4 regions of the Sphingomonas sp. CCH5-D11 genome follow, and region 1 is predicted to be linked to each of the others. Evidence: predicted binding sites of a transcription regulator. Region 1 holds the regulator's gene; each other region holds the start of a gene.

Region 1 (3,665 bases):
GCTCGACAAGCGCATGACCATTGGCGGCGTGCGCCTGCTAGCAAAGCGTGGCGGGAAATCCGGCGACTTCGCCGCTTGAGCGGACAGGCGCCGGGAAGCTTCTTGCCGCCTCATGATGATTGCGGCGATCAGGCTGTTACTTGCGCCGCCGATCTGCCACTCGTTCGCGCATGAGTGACTTGCTTCCCGTCGCCGAAGCGCAGGCGCGCCTGCTTGCAGACAGCCCGGCGGTTTCGGCCGAGACGCTACCCATCACGCAGGCCTTCGGCCGCTGGGCGGCAGCCCCGATCACCGCCCGGCGAACGCAGCCCGCGCATGATCTGTCGGCGATGGACGGTTATGCGCTGCGCTTCGATGATCTACCGGGGCCGTGGCGCGTTATCGGGGAAAGTGCCGCCGGCCGGCCGTTCACCGGTTCGGTCGCGTCGGGCGAAGCGGTGCGGATCTTCACCGGCGCTGTGATGCCGGATGGCGCGGACACGGTGCTGATACAGGAAGAAGCCGGCCGCGAGGGTGAGCGGCTGATCCTCGACGGCGAAGGGCCGCTGCGCCGGAGGGGCAATGTCCGGCGCGAGGGCCTCGACTTTACGGAAGGAGACACATTGGTCGCGGCGGGCGAGCGGTTGACGCCGGCGCGGCTGGCGGTGGCAGCGACCGGAGGCGCGGGCGACGTGGCGGTGCGGCGCCGCGTCCGCGTGGCAATCGCAGCGACCGGAGACGAACTGGTCGAGCCGGGCACGCCGTTCACGCCAAACGTGCTGCCGGAATCGAACCGGCTGCTGCTGCGCGCGCTGCTCGCTGACCTGCCGGTCGAGATCATCGACCTTGGCATTCTGCCGGATCGGCTTGAGGTTCTGCGCGATGCGTTCACCGAGGTTCAGGCGGACCTTCTGGTCACCACCGGCGGTGCCTCCGTCGGCGATCACGACCTGGTGCAGCCAGCCCTGCGTGCGGCGGGCGCCACGATCGATTTCTGGCGCATCGCGCTGCGCCCCGGCAAGCCGCTGATGGCTGGACGGCTGGGCGACATGGCGGTGCTCGGCCTGCCCGGCAATCCTGTTTCCGCGTTCGTGACGACCATCCTCTTCGTCAAGCCGCTGGTGGCCCATCTGGCCGGCGCGGCTAGGCCCTTCCCGGTCACGACCCAGGCCGTTCTTGGGGAGGACATCGCCGCGAATGGCCCGCGGACCGATTACATGCGGGCCGAATTGCGCGGCGGAGAGGCATTCGTGGCCAGCATTCAGGATAGTTCGATGCTGCTGACCCTGGCACGCGCAGGTTGCCTGATCATACGCCCTCCCCATGACCCGGCCCGACAGCGCGGCGAATCGGCGGAAATCCTGATGATCGCTTGACGCCACCCTTAGCGTTCCTTAAAGGTTCCTCGTCTGTTCGCGGCGGAGGCGATGCGATGCTTACCAGGAAACAGCACGAGCTGATCTGTTTCATCAATGACCGGCTGGCGGAGACCGGCGTGTCCCCTTCGTTCGAGGAAATGAAGGAGGCGCTGGACCTCAAGTCCAAGTCCGGCGTGCATCGCCTGATCTCGGCGCTGGAGGAACGCGGCTTTCTGAAGCGTCTGCCCAATCGGGCCCGCGCGCTGGAAGTGCTGAAGATGCCGGAGCGGTCGGAGGCGAAGCCCTCGCCGGCGCCTGCCTCCACGCGGCGCATCGTGCCGGAGCCCGCCAACGACGTGGTGGAGGTGCCGCTGCATGGCCGGATCGCCGCCGGTGTTCCGATCGAGGCCATCGAGGGGGCGAGCACATTGCCGGTTCCCGCTGCCTTGCTGGGATCCGGCGAGCATTTCGCTTTGGAAGTTGCCGGCGACTCGATGGTCGAGGCCGGCATTCTTGACGGTGACTTCGCCCTGATCCGCAAGCAGGACGTGGCGCGTGACGGGGAAATCGTCGTGGCGCTGATTGAGGATAGCGAGGCGACGTTGAAGTATTTCCGGCGCGAGGGGGCGATGATCCGGCTGGATCCGGCCAACCGCTCCTATGATCCGCAGCGCTATGCGCCCGCCCAGGTGCGGGTGCAGGGCAAGCTCGCCGGGATACTGCGCCGCTACTCCTGATCCGGGTGGGATCCGGATGGCGTATGGAGACGAACGTCGGACCGGTCGAAACTCAGCGCGCGTGCTCAGCGATGAGGGTCAGACCGAACGGGTGACAATCAGCGCGGGCGCTCGGCATTGATCGCTGCCAGCACCCACGGGTGAGTATCGCCGGCCCGGTGGACGGTACGGACATCCGCCGCCTCAAGCGTGATCGCCACGCCGCCTGTTTGAGCCAGCACTGCCCGGTCAAGGCGCAACCATCGAGGTGTGCAGCCACGCGGTAGCCAGCGCTCGCTGATGACGATGTCCGCCGATCGACAGGCGTCCAGCATGTCAGCGATCGGCACCAGATAGCTGCTTCTGGTCGCCAGGATCCGCCATCGCCGCCCTCCCTGCAACAGATCCGATCGGCACAGGTCCCGGCTGCATGCGGCATCGGCCTGATCCGACAGGGTGACGGGCTCTTCCTCTGCGCCGCCGGTCTCGGCCAGCATGTCGCGCGCATAATCGCCCACCCTGTCGCGTAACAGCGCGATGCGTCCGCCGGGCAGTCGAAGCGCCACGTGCCTGCCGTCTCCGGTGACCAATATATCGGGCGGCGGCGTGATCCCGGTCCAAAGCACACCGAATGCGATGGGAAGGAGGCCGAGAATACGCCAGTCGGTTCGCCACAGCGCCAGCCACAGACCGCCAGCCGCGATCAGGGCAAAGGCGGGGACGGGCATCACAGGGAGTGCAGTCGTAGCGCCGGGTGCCTGGGCGGTGAAGTGCGCAATGAAGAGCAGCAGCGTCAGCGCTTGCCGGGCCAGCCACCAGAGCGGCTCGCCCAGATGGAGCGCGTCGAGCAACAGGGCGGTTGCCTCAAGCGGCATGATCACGAAGGTCGTCAGCGGAATGGCGACCATATTGGCCAGAGCACCGTAAACGCCAGCCTTGTGGAAGTGAAAAACAGCGATCGGCATGAGCGCGATCTCCACCACAAGCCCGGTGAGCAGCAGCGAGCCGCCGCCGCGCAACAGTCGGCCGGGCCAGCCGTCTTCACGTGGCGCGAACCAGGCGCGTACGCGGGGATGCTCGGCCAGTGCGATGATGGCGGTGACCGCGGCGAAGGAGAGTTGAAAGCTCGGGCCGGCAAGCGCCTCCGGCCACAGCAGCAGCACCACCATCGCGCCCGCAGCGACCAGCCGCAACGTCAGCGCCTCTCGCCCCAGCGCCATGGCGGCTAGCACCAGGAGGGCCGCAATGCAGCTTCGAACGGTGGGTACTTCGCCGCCGGTCAGCCAGGTGTAGCCGAGCGCCGCTGCTGCGCCGGCGGTGGCAGCGATCAGCGGCACCCGGCCGGTCAGCGCAAGCCGCATGTTGAGCGCCAGAAGGCGGCTGACCAGCAGCATGGTCAGCCCGACCGCCGCCGTGATGTGAAGCCCGCTGACCGACAGGAGGTGCGCCAGACCCGATGCCCGCATCGCCTCCTGATCCGGTTCAGCGATGCCGCCGGTGTCCCCCGTGGCGAGTGCGGCGGCAATACCTCCGGCGCTTCCGGTCAGGCGAGCCTGGATGTGCTGGGACAAACGGGTACGCACCGGCGTTTGAGAGTTACCCCCTGACATCA
Region 2 (5,556 bases), on a different contig from region 1:
TCGAGATCGGCGCGGTCGCCCACGGGATCGGCGTCGCGCACGTCGAGATCGGGCACGGCGGCGCGCGCCTGCGTCAGCGCGGTGCCGGGGCTGAGGCCGAGCGCCTGTGCTTCAGGTGAGACAGCGGCGATCTCGATGCGGCTGGAAATCTTGTGAACGGTGACGAGGGGCGAAATTTCTCGAACATCGCGCTTATGAATGTTTGTTGTGTGAGAATTTGAAGGGCGGCTGAGGGCCCTTTCCTGCGTTCGCACTGAGCCTGTCGAAGTGCGGGCCCGGGGCGCAGCGTTTGGGGCACGTCCTTCGACTGGCTCAGGGCGAACGGATTGGGGTTCGCACACCCGCGCGACCATGCCGCCCAGCGTGCGGCCGGTGTCGAAAAAGGCGGCGACGCCGGGCACCTGCGCACCGGCGTCGTTGGAGCCGCAGCGGGCGTATTTGTCGGGATGCGGGCCTTCGCCGGGGTAGCGGACCGACGGCATCGCATTCCAGCGCGCCAGCGCAGCGGCGGCGCGGTCGTCGGCATTGGGATCGAGGCCGTCGAAGCCGCGCCAGCGCTTGCTGGGCACGTCCTCAGGATCGGGGCGGACGGGCAGCGTCGTGCGCACCGGACGCGTGCCCTCGTCAGGCGGCATGGCCTTGAAGGGATTGTCGGCGGCTTCGCTGCGGCGACCCATCTCGCGCATTGGCGGACGCTGGTGTTCGGGCATCGCCTCGATCCGGCGCGCGACATCCTCGCGCGTCGATTGCGACCATGGTTTTTCGGCTTGGGGTTCCGGCGCAGCCGCGTCCGACCGCGCCCAGCGCGCGCCGGGGCGCCAGCCGGTGTTCTTGGGCGCGTCGCACTGCAGCACCTGCTCCTCCGCCACGGCGGCGGCGAGCGGGGCGATGTCGAGGGGGGACCCCGAGTCGGAGCCGGTATCAGGCCGCGGCGGTGCGCGGCGCCGCTCGGCCCGGCGCACGCGATCGATCGCCCAGTGCGGCAGGTAGAGAAAGGCGACCCGTGTCATCGCAGGCCTCCATCAAGGTGGTGAAAGGATCGCCGCCGCGCTGACGTTCGAGCGCGACGGTCCAGCGCGCCCGGCCCATGCCGTGGCGCGAGGGAGCGGAAGGGGCGGAGGTGATCCGCCAGCGGGTGAGCGCGGCGGACGGTGTGCCGAGCGGGTCGGCATCCTCGCGCGGGTGGCGGCGCAGGAGGAGGGCAATGGTGCGCCCGCCCTCCGCGGCGAGCTGGAGACGGCGGGTGGCACCCATGGTGGCACGCTTCACCTCGCCGATCACCGCGCCGAGGCCGCGGTGGCGCAGCCCCTCCTCCATCAGCGCGAGCAGCTCGGCATCGTCGCGCGCCTCGGCATAGAGGACGCGCTCGGGCGAGAGGCCGGCCTGATAGAGACCGGGCGCAAACAGGTCGCGCCGGCGGACAACCCAGAGTATCGGGCCCCAGGCGCGCGCAGCGATTCCGGCGATGAACAGGGTGGCGGCGGCATCGTCGCCCAGGTTCGCGGTGCCGGCGGCGATTTCGTGCAGCGCATCGAGCCGGAGGCCGCCATCGGCGATCCGCTGGTCGAACGATGGGATGCCGAACGGCAGTGTCTCACGCCGGCGATAACCGTCGCCCTCGATGGCGCGGAGCGTTTCGCGTAGCTCGGCAATGATGGCTGGGGATGACACGGGCACGACTCGATTAAGCTATGTGTTCCTATTTTGTTCCTATTCTCAGCGGAGTCAATCGTGGGACTCGTGAAGGGCAGGACACCCAGTTAGTCATGCCGGGCTTGTCCCGGCATCCACCGAGCCGCGCACCTTTTAGCGATCCAATTTGCGGCACCCTGGACCCCGGCACAAAGCCGGGATGACGGATGCGGCGCGGCGTGCGCTACCGTTTCCCCGCTACGTATCCCGGCCGCCGTGCCGGGATCCAGGGTGCCGCGAACTCATCGGCTTCAGCGTGCGCGGAACCTTGGATCCCGGCGCAAGGCCGGGATGACGAGGCGTGCTTGTGATGACCGGCCTATGCTGACGTTCGGCTTGCGGATGGCTGGACCCGGCACAGGGCTGGGGTGACGAAGCTGGTGAGGTGACTGCGGAACTCTGCAATCGCAGCCGCTCTCCCGTAACATAGTTGCGTGCAAATTACGTTGCGCCGCCTTGAAATTTTATAACAACGAAGCGATGATGGCGCCAGCGCGTTTAAGACGCGTCATCATACCGGAGAGACCATGGCGGACGCCGCCCGCAGCAACCTGAAACCGCTCGCGCTGCATGTGCCCGAGCCCAAGTTCCGCCCCGGCGACACGGTGGATTTCGCCGATGTCGACATCCCGGCGGCCGGCGCGGCGCCGCGGCCCGATACCGCCGCCGATGCGCGCGGATTCACCGATCTCGCCTATACGATGGTGCGCGTGCTCGGCGACGACAATCGCGCGGTGGGGCCGTGGGATCCCAAGCTCTCGCCCGACACGCTGCGCCGCATGCTGCGCCACATGGCGATGGTGCGCGCGTTCGACGAGCGCATGTTCCGCGCGCAGCGGCAGGGCAAGACGAGCTTCTACATGAAGTCGCTGGGCGAGGAGGCGGTGGCGGTGCCGCAGGCCTATGCGTTGGATGCCGACGACATGTGCTTCCCCTCGTATCGCCAGCAGGGGCTGCTGATCGCGCGCGGCTGCCCGCTGGTCGACATGATGAACCAGATCTATTCCAACTCGGGCGACAAGCTGCAGGGCAAGCAGCTGCCGATCATGTATTCGGAGAAGCGCTTCGGCTTCTTCTCGATCTCGGGCAATCTGACGACGCAATATCCGCAGGCGGTGGGCTGGGCGATGGCCTCCGCGTCGAAGGGCGACACGCGGATCGCGGCGACCTGGTGCGGCGAGGGCTCGACCGCGGAGGGGGATTTCCACTCCGCGCTGACCTTCGCCACCGTCTATCGCGCGCCGGTGATCTTCAACGTCGTCAACAACCAATGGGCGATTTCGAGCTTCTCGGGCTTCGCCGGGGCGGAGGCCACGACCTTTGCCGCGCGCGCGATCGGCTATGGGATCGCGGGCCTCAGGGTCGACGGGAATGACGCGCTGGCCGTCTATGCGGCGACTTTATGGGCGGCCGAGCGGGCGCGGACCAACCAGGGGCCGACGCTGATCGAGCATTTCACCTATCGCGCCGAGGGACACTCCACATCGGACGATCCGTCGCAATATCGCTCGGCCGGGGAGCCGACGGCATGGCCGCTGGGCGATCCGATCCGGCGGCTGAAGGATCATCTGATCACCATCGGCGAGTGGGATGAGGAGCGGCAGGCGGCGATGGATCGCGAGGTCGCCGACGAGGTGAAGGCGGCGCAGAAGGAGGCCGAGAAGAACGGCATCCTCGGGCATGGGCTGCACCAGCCGCTCGATACTTTGTTCGATGGGGTGTTCGAGGAGATGCCGTGGCATTTGCGCGAGCAGCGCCAGCAGATGATCGACGAAGAGACCGAGAGCGGGCGACCGTGGGATCGGAAGTGAGCCTCGCTTCGCCCTCTCCCCTGGAAAGGGGAGAGGGTTGCGCAGACTTGGCAGCTCGCTGCCTAGTCGTAGCTGGGAGAGGGGTCGGGCGAGCCGCAGGCTCGCGCGCCGCGTGGCGGCGCCCACCCCTCTCCCAACCTCCGCTAGGCGGCTGCGCCGCCAAGCTCCGGTATCCCTCTCCCCTCCTTCGGAGTGGCGAGGGCAGGAAAGTCATATGACCGACGTGATTGAAGAACAGCAGGCCACTACCGCCCGCATGAACATGATCCAGGCGATCAACTCCGCCATGGACGTGATGATGGATCGCGACCCGGGCGTCGTCGTGATGGGCGAGGATGTCGGCTATTTTGGCGGCGTGTTCCGCGCCACTGCGGGGCTGCAGGCGAAATATGGCAAGACGCGCGTGTTCGATACGCCGATTACCGAGATCGGAATCATCGGCGTGTCGATCGGCATGGGCGCATACGGCCTGCGCCCCGTCCCCGAGATCCAGTTCGCCGATTACATCTATCCGGCGCTCGACCAGCTGGTCAGCGAAGCGGCGCGATTGCGCTATCGCTCGGATGGGGAGTTCACCGCGCCGATTACCGTGCGATCGCCGTTTGGCGGTGGCATCTTCGGCGGGCAGACGCATTCGCAGTCGCCCGAGGGCATCTTCACCCACGTTTCCGGGCTGAAGACGGTGATCCCGTCGACGCCCTATGATGCCAAGGGGCTGCTGATCGCGTCCATCGAGGACAACGATCCCGTGATCTTCTTCGAGCCAAAGCGCATCTACAACGGGCCGTTCAACGGCCATTGGGATCGCCCGGCGGCCAACTGGTCCAAGCATCCCGCCGGCGAGGTGCCGACCGGTTACTACAAGATCCCGCTCGGCAAGGCGGCGGTGGTGCGCGCGGGCGAGGCGGTGACGATGCTCGCTTATGGCACGATGGTGCACGTCTGCGCCCAGGTCGTGGAGGATACCGGCGTCGATGCCGAGATTATCGACCTGCGCACGCTCGTGCCGCTCGATATCGAGACGATCGAGGACAGCGTGAAGAAGACCGGGCGCTGCCTGATCGTCCATGAGGCGACGCGCACCGGCGGGTTCGGCGCGGAGCTGTCGGCATTGGTGCAGGAGCGGTGCTTCTATCACCTGGAAGCGCCGGTCGAGCGCGTGACCGGCTTCGACACGCCGTATCCGCACAGCCTGGAATGGGCGTATTTCCCCGGCCCCGTGCGCATCGGCATGGCGCTGAAGAAGATCCTGAAGGACTGATGATTCCCTAGGGGCAAACGCCCACCCACCCCGTTCGTCCCGAGCGAAGTCGAGGGACGGGGTTCGCGAGACCGGTGTCTCGACTTCGCTCGACACGAACGGAAACAAGAACAATGGCGCGTTTTACCTTCAAGCTGCCGGATATCGGCGAAGGCATTGCCGAGGCGGAAATCGTCGGCTGGCACGTCAAGGTCGGCGACCGGGTCGAGGAAGACCAGAATATCGCCGACATGATGACCGACAAGGCGACCGTCGAAATGGAATCCCCGGTGTCCGGGACGGTGGTGGAGCTGGCCGGAGAGGTTGGCGACCAGGTGGCGATCGGCGCGATGCTGGTGGTGATCGAGACCGAGGGTGAGGTGTCGGCTGAGGCTGACCCCGCGCAGAAGCTCGGCGGCGAGGATGAGGCCGAGGCGTTCGAGGCGGAGAACCCGGGGGTCGAGGAGGTGGTGGAAACTCCCTCTCCCCTCGGGAGAGAGGGCAGGGGAGAGGGGCAGTCAGAGGCGGCAGGCGTTGGCGCTTCGATTACGCCCGACACTGCCCCTCTCCCCGACCCTCTCCCCGCAAGCGGGGAGAGGGAGAAGGCAGTGCTCGCTTCCCCCGCCGTCCGTGCGCGGGCGAAGGATCTGGGCGTCGATCTCACCCAGGTGAAGATCGCCGAGGGCGACCGCATCCGCCACGCGGATCTCGACGCTTATCTGCGCTACGCGGGCGGGCAGGGCTATCACGCCCCCCACGCCAGCCGCGCCCGCGAGGACGAGCAGGTTCGTGTCATCGGCATGCGCCGCCGCA
Region 3 (5,556 bases), on a different contig from region 1:
TCCCGGGCTCAGGGCCGCCGCAATGCCGCGGAAGGCGGCGGCGGGATCATCGAAGAACATCACGCCGTGACGCGAGACGGCCAGGTCAAACGGGGCATGGGCATCTAGCGCCTGCGGCACCATGCCGGTGGCGAAGCGCAGATTATCCAGCCCATGCTGCGCCGCCCGCTCCTGCGCCACGGCAATCAGGGCGGCGGAAAGATCGACACCCAGGATGTCGAGTCCAGGGCGTGCCGCAGCCAAGGCGAGGCTGGTGACCCCGGCGCCGCAGCCCAGATCGACCGCATGGCCGGTTTCGGGAGCGAGGGCGAGGATGGCGGCGTCAAGCTGGCGCGAGAGCGCGGCGAAGCTGCGATCCGTACGGCGCCACTCGGCGGCCCAGACGTCGCCGACACGAGTCTGCCAGTCAGGAGCGGCGGTCATGAACATGGTCCTTTCATTGTCGAAACGGATGTGCCGTGCCGACTGGCAAAGGGAAAGGGCAGCGACGGTGACGCGGATGTCGTGGCTGTCGGGCATCGTGGGAGCGCGCCCATCCCGATGGGCCGGGCTGTAGGGTCCGCGGCGTCCAGGAGCGCGGACGAGATCAGTCCTTTGCGCATGCGTGGCCAAAAAGAATGGCTGCGGAATAGCTTGCGAAGATCGCGTGTGGTCGGACCAGCGCTTGCGGTCTGCCATTTGGTGGATCTTATGATCCGGGGAATTCGGCGCAGGGCGCCAGAGCCCGCCAACGGCGGGGAACGGGACCCCGCCCGCGTTATCGCGCAAATGCGCGCGGGATCGGTCGAGCCTCCGCCACTTTCTAACGTAGGCAAGGGCTCTCTGCCGCAGATCCTCAACTGCCCTGCGGATGCCGAGCCAAGCCCGACATGAGGAAGGTGAGATCTGCAACGTCGCGCCTACGGGGGCGGTGATTTAGATCTGATGCTTCGGACGACGCGCCCGCTCTTTCGTGTCCGCGCACCGCGATGCAGCCTGCTGATGAGAAGGCTCGCAACAAGCAAAGGGCCGATCACCTGACGGTGACCGACCCTTCATGATGTTTGCCGCGGGTGGCGGATCAGATGTCGTCGTCTTCCGACGGACCAGCCATCAGCTCCTCGCTGAGGCCTTCCTGGCGCATGCGGATGGACCGCTCCAGACGCTCTGCGACTTCCTTGTTCTCGCGCAGGTAATTCTTCGCATTCTCCCGGCCTTGGCCGATGCGGATCGAATCATAGCTGAACCAGGAACCGGACTTTTCAACGAGCCCGGCCTTCACGCCCAGGTCGATGACCTCGCCGAGCTTGGAAATGCCTTCGCCGAACATGATGTCGAACTCGACCTGCTTGAACGGCGGTGCGACCTTGTTCTTCACCACCTTCACGCGGGTCTGGTTGCCGGTCGCCTCGTCACGATCTTTGATCGAGCCGGTGCGGCGCACGTCGAGACGCACGGAGGCGTAGAACTTCAGCGCGTTGCCGCCGGTCGTGGTTTCGGGCGAGCCGTACATCACACCGATCTTCATGCGGATCTGGTTGATGAAGATGACGAGGCAGCGCGAACGGCTGATCGTGCCGGTCAGCTTGCGCAGCGCCTGGCTCATCAAGCGGGCCTGAAGGCCGACGTGGCTGTCGCCCATCTCACCCTCGATTTCCGCACGCGGCACCAGCGCGGCGACCGAATCGACCACCAGCACGTCGATGGCGTTGGAGCGCACCAGCGTGTCGACGATTTCCAGCGCCTGCTCGCCGGTGTCGGGCTGGGAAACGATCAGCTCATCAATGTCGACGCCAAGCTTCTTGGCATAGCTGGGATCAAGCGCGTGTTCCGCGTCGACGAACGCGGCCATGCCGCCCGCCTTCTGCGCCTCAGCAATGGCGTGTAGCGCGAGCGTGGTCTTGCCCGAGGATTCCGGGCCGAAGATCTCGACAATACGGCCGCGCGGCAAGCCGCCGACGCCAAGCGCAATGTCCAGCCCGAGGCTGCCGGTCGACACCACCTCGACCTTCATCGCCTCCTTCTGGCCCAGCTTCATTGCCGAGCCCTTGCCGAACGCGCGATCAATCTGCGCGAGGGCGGCGTCGAGCGCCTTTTGACGATCCGAGTTCGCGCTTGCCATGTTGTTCGGGATCACCTTCAGATTGGCGGCCATTGATAAGCCCTTTCGCTAAAGCAAGCGCGCGAACCGTTCAACGCGTGAACGCCATGTATTACCTTTGTTCCGATGGAACAAGAGTGGAACAGAGGTATTTTGTTGGACGAAGCGCTTTAGCTAGGGTTTGATCCAGCCAGATTGATCCGCCTCCCCGACGAAGGCAGGGGCCGAGTTGCGCCACAAAGCTGGCGGGCACACCGGATTTTGCCAACGCTTCCCCACCTAGCCCCTGGCCTTCGCCGGGGAGATGCCTCCAGGAGCCTGGATCAATCCCTAGACATGCCCCCGACGCCATCGGGCTGCAAAGCATGAGCAGTCATGTACGCTGAGCAGTGGATCCCGGCACAACGTCGGCACGACACAGCTGGTGGGCGCTATAGGCGTCGCACAGGCCTCGCACATGCCGTGGGTGACGAGCCCCCAGCCGACGTCAGGGCGCGCTAGCGACCGTGGTGGTCGATGCGGGGGATACGGCGGCATTGGCAGCAACCGTGTTCCCCGCCGGGCGATTGGCGATGCGGATCGCCGGATCGCCCTTCATTCCAGGAAAGCGCGGCCACATGCCCTGCGCGAGTGCAGCGCGGCTGACCGACTGCTTGCGCCCGGTCTGCCCCTCATACATCCAGTAATTGCGCATGACGGTGACGACATAGCCACGCGTCTCCCAATAAGGGATGCTTTCAATGTAAAGCAGCGGATCGCCATTATCGCGAACCAGCGAGTTCCACTCGCCCACCGGCTTCGGCCCCGCATTATAGGCAGCGATCACCTTGGGCAGCAGGCCTTGGGTCAGACCCATGTCGCGCAGTTTTTCCAAATGCCGCTGACCGATGTCGATATTGGTCGACGGGCGGGTCAGCGCCGACTTGTCGACCGATATGCCGCGCTCGCGCATGTAATCGGTCGCGGCGGCGGGCATGATCTGCATCAGGCCATAAGCGCCGGCCGGCGACACCACCTTGTTGCGGAAGCCCGATTCCTGCAGCGTATGGGCGTAGACCAGTGCCTTGTCGATCCGCCAGCCGGTGTCGGGCGTCCAGTTCGGCGTGGGATAACGCGTCTCCGCCGTGGCGACGAAACCCTGCGGGCAGTTATGCGCAAGCCAGACCACGCTCGCCGGCAGGTTCATCTGCTCCGTCACGCGCATCAGGCTGGCGAACTCCGTCGCCGGGCCGATCTTCGCCTGCTGACGGATCACCTGATCGGCGGCCTCGGTTTCACCGATCTCCGCCAGTGCCGCCGCGACGCGGACGTTCGGCCGACGCTCCAGGTTCGCCCAGTCGCTGGTCACCTTCTGCGGCTTGACCGCCGCGGTCTGCATGCCGAGCGACTGGCGCGCCAGCTGGCCGTAGAAGGTCTCGCCATATTGCGCCGCACTCTTCAGCCGCGCCTCGATCCGATCCGGACGGCCGCAGGTCATGTCTGCGCGGCTTGCCCAGTAGAGGCCGGCGGCGCGCATGTCGGTATCGCCGGCACTGGCCGAGACGGACTGGAAGCCCTCCGCCGCAGCGGCGCAATCATTCTGCCGCCAGGCCGCGAGCGCGGAGGTCCAGCGCGCATGGGTGGCCCAATCGCCCTGCCCTGCGGCCGCCTTGTCTCCCAGGCGACGCGCATCGCCGTCCAGCCCCTGAAGGAAATAGATCCACGCCACGCGCGATTGCCATTCGGTGGTCGCTTCGGGCGTCAGGCCGCCGGTGGACTCGAGCAATGCCTCGGCCTCCCGCCCCATGTCGCCCTTCACATACGGCTGCATGCGATCGGCGAGGTCGGCGGCGATCGCATCGCTGCGGGTGGCCTTGGCACGAACGCGGATCGGGGCGCCGTCCTGCCAGATGAGCCGCTGATGCACAGGAAGCTGCGGCAGCTCCGCGGCACCACGCACCTTGGCAAGGCGGGCAATCGCCTCCGCCTGTGGCAGTTCCGGCGCCTCGGTCAGGAGGCGGACGAGCGGGTCGAGCTCGACTCGGGGCGAGCCCTTGGCTGTGTAGAGCTCGGCGCGGGCGTAGCTGTGCAAGGGCCCGGGCGCCATTGCGTCCAGCCCGATCTGAGCGTCCTGCCAGCGCTCTTCGCGGATGGCGGCGAAGACCGCGCGATACTGGGTCCGCTGCTCGGCGGTGAGCTGCGAAGGGAGCGAGGGCATGGCCGAAGTGGCGGCACCACGCGCCGCCGACGGCTCGGCAGCAGCCACCGCCGGCGTCATGGCAGCGATGGACACGGCGGCAAGCAACACCCGGTTCACTTCAATCCCCCCATCAACATCTGCAAATCTTTCCAAGCCTCGGCCTTCAGGGCGGGGCGCTCCAACAGCATGCGCGGATGGAAGCTCGCCACGACCTCGCCCTGACTGTCCTTCTTATGGTTAAGCGCGTGCAAACGTCCGCGCGCCTGCATCACATTCGCCGACAGAATGGCACGGCTCGCCGCATCACCCATCACGAGCAGCCGCCGCGGCGCCGCGAGAGCGACGTGGTGGCGCGCGATGTCCGCGAGTTGACTCTCCATGTCCCGCGGCAGACGACCGGCTGCCGGACGGGCGGCACACAGGCTGGCGAGATGGACATCGGCGCGGCTGCGACCGATCGCCGCCAGCATGCGGTCGAACAGGCGACCGGCAGCTCCGCCGAGCAGCGAATCAGACGAATCGCGCTCGGGGCAGTCGATCAGGATCATGATGTCGGCGTCCGCCGGGCCGGTCGCCGGGATCAGTGGCACGCCCCAGCCTGCCTCCGGCGCAGCGCTGCCCGTGCGCCATGTCAGCAGCTCGGCAATGGTGGCCGGCATCGCGACGTTCGGCGACGGCGCCGCCTCGCCCGCGCGGGCCGCCGGGGCGAGTGATGCGAGGGCGGGCGATAGGGGGGCGAGCGGGGCCACGAGCTCCGCCGGCTCGGGCGTGAGCCAATCGAACGGTTCGTCGCCAACCAGCACGTCCACGCCGGCATCGCGCCACCATTCCATTGCGCTTGCCGCGGCTTGCCGCCATTCGATGTTCTGGTCTGCCCCCATATATCGGCGACTAAGCCTTATGGTTGACGTGGCGGTCAATTCGCTCGACAGCCGTGAAAGACGGAACGTTGCCGGCATGCGCCCGAACGCGGGGGCGATGGGCGGGTTGGCAGATGGAGAGAGTAATGAGCGAACGCGAGTCGATGCCGTATGATGTTGTGATCGTGGGTGCGGGGCCGGCGGGCCTCAGCGCGGCGATCCGGCTGAAACAGCTCGCGGCGGAGAAAGAGGCCGACATTTCGGTCTGCGTGCTTGAGAAGGGCAGCGAGGTCGGCGCGCACATCCTGTCGGGCGCGGTGATCGATCCGCGCAGCCTGGACGAGCTGCTCCCCAACTGGCGCGAGGACGGCTGCCCGCTGGCCGAAGTGCCGGTGACTCAGAACATCCACTGGGTGCTGACGAAGGGCGGCAAGTTC
Region 4 (5,556 bases), on a different contig from region 1:
CCGCGCTGCTGGCGGTTGCCGTGGCGGCGTTGCTCGCGCTGTCCGGCCTGAAGGATCAGGCCGCGTTCTTCTATGCGCCGTCCGATGTTACCCCGGAAGTGCTGGTCGCCGGCCGCGCCGTTCGCCTTGGCGGGATGGTGGCAGGCGGATCGGTGGTCCGGGCGGCGGATGGCGTCACCGTCCACTTCCGCGTCACGGACGGACGAGCGACGACGCCGGTCAGCTTCGCCGGCATCGTGCCGGACCTGTTCCGCGAAAATTCCGGCGTGGTGGCGGAGGGACGTTTCCAGCGCGACGGTTCGTTCATCGCCTCCAACCTGCTGGCCAAGCACGACGAGAAATACATGCCGCCCGAACTTGCGGGCAAGATGCACGAGACCAAGAGCCTGGACCAGTGATGGGCTATGTCGCCCTGGCGGTGATCGGCGCGCTGGCCTTTGCCGCCCTGCTGCTGCTTCGGCTGCCGCGGCTGGTCTGGTCCTTCGCAGGCGCGGCGCTGTTCCTCGGCGCCGCCGGCTATGCCTGGCAGGGCCGGCCGGCGCTCGCGGCAGCACCGGCAAGGCCCGCGGCGAGCCCCGTGCCGGTGGAACCGGAAAGCGTGATCCTGCGCGAGCGGCTGATGGGCCGGTTCACGGCGGACACCGCTTATCTTGTCGCGTCGGATGCGATGCTGCGCGCCGGTGATCGGCGTGCCGCAGCGCAGGTGGTGATGGGCGGCGTTCGCGCGATCCCGCGCAGCTTCATCCTGTGGACGCAGCTTGGCAGCAATCTCGTGATCCTCGATGGCGACCAAGTATCGCCGGCGGCGAAGCTGGCGTTCGGGCGCGCCATGCAGCTAGCGCCCGAGCATCCGGCACCGCCATATTATGCCGCAATCTCCTATATTCGGGCAGGCGATCTGCCGATGGCGCGGCGGCTGATGGCGCGCGCCGTGTCGCTGTCACGCGACGGCACCGAATATAAGCGGCAGCTCGCCGGCCAGTTGCTCGTGCTCGAACGCTATATGGCAGCCGTGGAGCAGACCGGACGATAGTCCCCGACCGGGCGGGACGGATCCGCCGGTCAATCTGCTCGTTCGGCAGCCTGATGCCGTTACTTGCCCCGACCGGTCTTGTCCTGAAGCGCATCGATCCGTTTCGATGCCTCGGCCTTGGTCAGCTCTTCATCGAACTGCTCATGCGCCTCTTCGCTCAAGGTCTTGAGATAGCTGGCCTGCGCGCCCGTCATCGGCTCATCGCCAGTGGTCCAATCGTCCGGGTCCTTTTCCGCGTTCGAGAACGGCTCACTCTTGGGGTTGTTGTCCGACATGTCGGTCTCCTTCAAACGTGGAACTCATCCGTTCCGGTAATGTTCCCCTTGCGGCGCAGGTGCGAAGTGCTAGGCGCGCCCAGGCTTTTACAGGATGACGGTGGTTTTCTTCCCCTTGAACCTGGCGCTGGTTGACTGTCGGTGAGCACAGTTGCTCCCCCCGTCACGCCGGCCATCACGCCACATCACCATCACGGTGATGGGCTGGGCAAGCTGGCGCTCGGCGCGATCGGCGTCGTCTATGGCGACATCGGCACCAGCCCGCTTTACGCGATGAAGGAAGTGTTTGTCGGTCACCACCCGCTTGCGGTGGACCGGCTCCACATCTTCGGCGTGCTGAGCCTCGTCTTCTGGTCGCTCGTGCTGATCGTGACGTTCAAATACGTGATGGTCATCCTGCGCGCCGACAACAACGGAGAAGGCGGGAGCCTGGCGCTGCTCGCCCTGATCCAGCGGCGGAGCGGCGCGGGGAAGCGATGGGGGCCGAGCCTCGTCATGCTCGGCGTGCTCGCAACGGCCATGTTCTTCGGCGATTGCATGATCACGCCCGCCATGTCGGTGCTGTCCGCTGTGGAGGGGCTGGCGACGGTGGAGCAGACGTTCGACAGTTTCGTCATCCCCATCGCGGTGACGATCCTGATCGGCCTGTTCTATCTCCAGTCGGTCGGCACGGCGCGGGTCGGCAAGTTGTTCGGCCCGATCATGGTGGTCTATTTCATCACCTTGTCGGTGCTCGGCCTCATTCACGTGATCGCGCAGCCGGAGATCCTGCTGGCGCTCGATCCGCGATGGGCGGTGCGCTTCGCCGCGACGGACGGGACGTTGGCGTTTCTGGCGCTCGGCTCGGTGGTGCTGGCAGTGACGGGGGCGGAAGCGCTGTACGCCGACATGGGGCATTTCGGACGCAAGCCGATCGCCTTTGCCTGGCTGTGGTTCGTCTTCCCTGCGCTGATGCTCAATTACCTGGGGCAGGGCGCGTTGATGCTGGCTGACCCGGCCAGCGCCAAGAACCCGTTCTTCCTGATGGCGCCGGAGGAATGGCGCCTGCCTCTGGTCATCCTCGCCACCATGGCGACCGTGATCGCCAGCCAGGCGGTGATCACCGGCGCTTATTCGGTGGTGCAGCAGGCGGTGCAGCTTGGCCTCATGCCGCGGTTGCGGATCGACCACACCAGCGCGTCGGCGGCCGGGCAGATCTACATTCCGTCGATCAACTGGGCGTTGATGGCGATGGTGCTGCTGCTGATCCTGGGCTTTCAGGAATCGTCGAACCTTGCCGCCGCTTATGGCATCGCGGTGACGGGCACGATGTTCATCTCGACCTGCATGGTGGCGGTGCTGATCCAGCGCGTCTGGCACTGGCCGCTGGCGGCGGTGCTGCCGTTCGTCGCCAGCTTCCTGCTGATCGATGGCCTGTACCTGTCGTCGAACCTGACGAAGGTGCCGGACGGCGGCTGGTTCCCGCTGCTGGTGGCGATCATCGTCTTCATCCTGCTCACCACCTGGGCGACCGGGCGCAAGCTGATGCTGGAGCGGATGCGCGAGGGCGCGATGCCGATCAAGGTGTTCATCGGCTCCGCGGCCAACAGCGCGACCCGGGTGTCAGGGACGGCGGTGTTCATGACCTCAACGCCAGAAGGCGTGCCGCCGGCGCTGCTGCACAATCTGAAGCACAATCGGGTGCTGCACGATCGCGTGATCCTGCTGACGGTGAAGGTGACGGACATGCCGTTCTTCCCGGAGCAGGACCGGTTCAACCATGAGGCGCTGGGCGAGGGCTTCCACCGCGTGATCCTGCGTTACGGCTTCATGGAATCGCCGGATATCCCGGCGGCGCTCAAGTCCTTTGATCGCTGCGGCGGCGAGTTCCGGATGATGGAGACGAGCTTCTTCCTCTCCCGCCAGACGCTGCTGGCCTCCGCGCATCCGGGCATGGCGCTATGGCGCGAGAAGCTGTTCGCGTGGATGCTGCGCAATGCGGAAAGCGCGATGGAGTTCTTCCGCCTGCCGACGAACCGCGTGGTCGAACTCGGGAGCCAGATCGAGATTTGAGCGGCCAGCCTCCGGCTCCGATCATCGTGACCGCCGTGTTCGGGCGGTCCGACCAGGCGTGGTTCGACGATCTGCGGCAACGGCACTTCCCGCCCGAGCGCAACGTGCTGGCCGCGCATCTGACGATGTTCCACCACCTGCCGCCCAGCGCGGCCGACGAGCTGAAATGGCGGCTGGCAGAGGAAACGCGCGGCGTGCCCGCGCCGGCCGCGGCGCTTGCGGGCCCGTTCTCGCTCGGGCGCGGCGTTGCCTATCGCATTGACAGCGCCGGCCTGGAGGCGGTGCGCGCGCGGATTGCCGAGGCGTTTGCCGGCCTGCTGACGCCGCAGGACCAGGCTGGCTGGCGGCCGCATGTGACGGTTCAGAACAAGGTGGAGCCAGCAACGGCAAAGGTGCTGCTGGCGGACCTCAAAGCTGCGTTCCGGCCGCGCCCGCTCATCATCGATGGGCTGGCGACATGGTGGTATCGCGGGGGGCCTTGGGAGCCGCTTTCCCAGCACCGCTTCCGGCGGGATTAGCGCGCAGGCGCATCGGCGCGCCACCCCGGCGAGGGTGCGATCAGGCGTTGCTGTTGTCGGAAAATGGTAGCGGAGGAGGGACTTGAACCCCCGACACGCGGATTATGATTCCGCTGCTCTAACCAGCTGAGCTACTCCGCCCCAAGGGCATTCACCGCGACAATTCCGCCGGGCGAGGCGCGCCTGATAGCAGCGCTTTCGCCCGGGTCAAGCGGGAACGCCAAAGAGATCGTGTTCGTCCGCATCCTCGATCGTGACGCTGACGATATCGCCTTCCGAAAGATGGCCGGCGTCACGCAGGTGCACCTCGCCGTCGATCTCCGGCGCATCGGCATAGGAGCGGCCAGACGCGCCCTCCTCACCGACCGAATCGATGATGACCTGCAGCGTGCGGCCGACCTTCGCCTGAAGCTTGGCAGCGCTGATCGCGGCCGTTCGCTCCATGATGCGGGCGTAGCGTTCTTCCTTCACCTCCTCGGGCACCGGATCGGGCAGGGCGTTGGCGCTGGCGCCTTCCACCGGCTCGAACCGGAACGCGCCGACGCGATCGAGCTGGGCTTCGTCGAGCCAATCGAGGAGATACTCGAAATCGGCCTCCGTCTCGCCCGGAAAGCCAACGACGAAGGTCGAGCGGATCGCGATGTCCGGGCAGACCTCTCGCCAGGCGCGCAGCCGGGCGAGGACCTTTGCGTCATTCGCCGGTCGCTTCATGGCGCGCAGCACATTGGGTGCGGCGTGTTGGAAGGGAATGTCGAGGTAGGGAAGCACCAGCCCCTCGGCCATCAGCGGGATGACCTGATCGACGTGCGGATAGGGGTACACATAGTGGAGCCGCACCCAGGGGGCGATACGGCCCAGCTCCCGGGCGAGATCGGTCATGTGCGCCCGCACCTCGCCGCCGCCCTTCAGCGGATAGGCTGCGTGGCGCAGGTCCAGCCCATAAGCGGACGTGTCCTGGCTGATGACGAGCAGTTCCTTCGTGCCCGCCGCGACCAGCTTCTCCGCCTCGCGCAGGATCGCGTCCGGCCGGCGGCTGACGAGATCACCCCGCAGCGACGGGATGATGCAGAACGAGCAGCGGTGATTGCAGCCTTCGGAAATCTTGAGATAGCTGTAGTGCCGCGGCGTCAGCTTCAGCCCGGCGTCGGGCACCAGATCGATATAGGGCGAAAGGTTCGCGGGCGCGGCCTCGTGCACCGCTTCGACCACCTGTTCATATTCATGAGCGCCGGTGATCGCGAGCACGTTGGGGAAGCGGGCGCGAATCACCTCGGCTTCCTTGCCCATGCAGCCGGTGACAATGACGCGGCCGTTCTCCGCGATCGCCTCGCCGATCGCCTCCAGGCTTTCTTCCTTGGCCGAGTCGAGAAAGCCGCAGGTGTTAACGAGCACGACGTCCGCACCCGCATAATCGGGAGACATGTGATAGCCGTCAGCACGCAGCTGGGTGAGGATGCGCTCACTGTCCACCAGGTTCTTGGGACAGCCGAGCGACACCATGCCCACGCGGGGCGGTGAAGGAAGACGCGTTGCCATGAGTGCGCGCGCACATAGTGCGGGACGAGCCGTTTTGCCATATGCTCGCCGAATCAATCATCTTGCGCTACCCGGTTCGCCTCGCAGGGGCGCGAGGAGTAGCGTGGGGGTGATGCGATGCTGGCGATCGGGCTGATGTCCG

Evidence for each region. The regulator LexA, encoded in region 1, represses DNA repair genes until DNA is damaged. The targets are predictions, from matches to a motif close to GTTCCNCNCTTGTTCT.
Region 2: a site for LexA is predicted at 1,696-1,711, ahead of AX702_RS18035 (ImuA family protein). Genes of this name have one in related genera too.
Region 3: a site for LexA is predicted at 2,209-2,224, ahead of recA (recombinase RecA). Genes of this name have one in related genera too.
Region 4: a site for LexA is predicted at 1,339-1,354, ahead of AX702_RS07120 (DUF3072 domain-containing protein). Genes of this name have one in related genera too.

The regions. Positions count from the first base shown of each region.
Region 1 covers NZ_LSKH01000247.1:108-3,772, reverse strand. The annotation lists partial or broken gene AX702_RS15645 (cyclic pyranopterin monophosphate synthase MoaC) at 1-79, shown strand, start outside; gene AX702_RS15640 (molybdopterin molybdotransferase MoeA) at 171-1,355, shown strand; gene lexA (transcriptional repressor LexA) at 1,412-2,074, shown strand; partial or broken gene AX702_RS15630 (ComEC/Rec2 family competence protein) at 2,173-3,665, opposite strand, start outside.
Region 2 covers NZ_LSKH01000298.1:8-5,563, forward strand. The annotation lists partial or broken gene AX702_RS18030 (hypothetical protein) at 1-1,010, opposite strand, end outside; gene AX702_RS18035 (ImuA family protein) at 922-1,671, opposite strand; gene AX702_RS18040 (3-methyl-2-oxobutanoate dehydrogenase (2-methylpropanoyl-transferring) subunit alpha) at 2,220-3,503, shown strand; gene AX702_RS18045 (alpha-ketoacid dehydrogenase subunit beta) at 3,760-4,764, shown strand; gene AX702_RS18050 (dihydrolipoamide acetyltransferase family protein) at 4,878-5,556, shown strand, end outside.
Region 3 covers NZ_LSKH01000081.1:121,140-126,695, forward strand. The annotation lists gene AX702_RS05250 (class I SAM-dependent methyltransferase) at 1-519, opposite strand, end outside; gene recA (recombinase RecA) at 1,061-2,134, opposite strand; gene AX702_RS05260 (lytic transglycosylase domain-containing protein) at 2,568-4,337, opposite strand; gene AX702_RS05265 (uracil-DNA glycosylase) at 4,373-5,140, opposite strand; gene AX702_RS05270 (electron transfer flavoprotein-ubiquinone oxidoreductase) at 5,266-5,556, shown strand, end outside.
Region 4 covers NZ_LSKH01000108.1:33,738-39,293, forward strand. The annotation lists gene ccmE (cytochrome c maturation protein CcmE) at 1-398, shown strand, start outside; gene AX702_RS07115 (hypothetical protein) at 398-1,033, shown strand; gene AX702_RS07120 (DUF3072 domain-containing protein) at 1,093-1,308, opposite strand; gene AX702_RS07125 (potassium transporter Kup) at 1,450-3,360, shown strand; gene AX702_RS07130 (2'-5' RNA ligase family protein) at 3,357-3,878, shown strand; tRNA gene AX702_RS07135 (tRNA-Met) at 3,943-4,019, opposite strand; gene rimO (30S ribosomal protein S12 methylthiotransferase RimO) at 4,086-5,414, opposite strand; gene AX702_RS07145 (anhydro-N-acetylmuramic acid kinase) at 5,532-5,556, shown strand, end outside.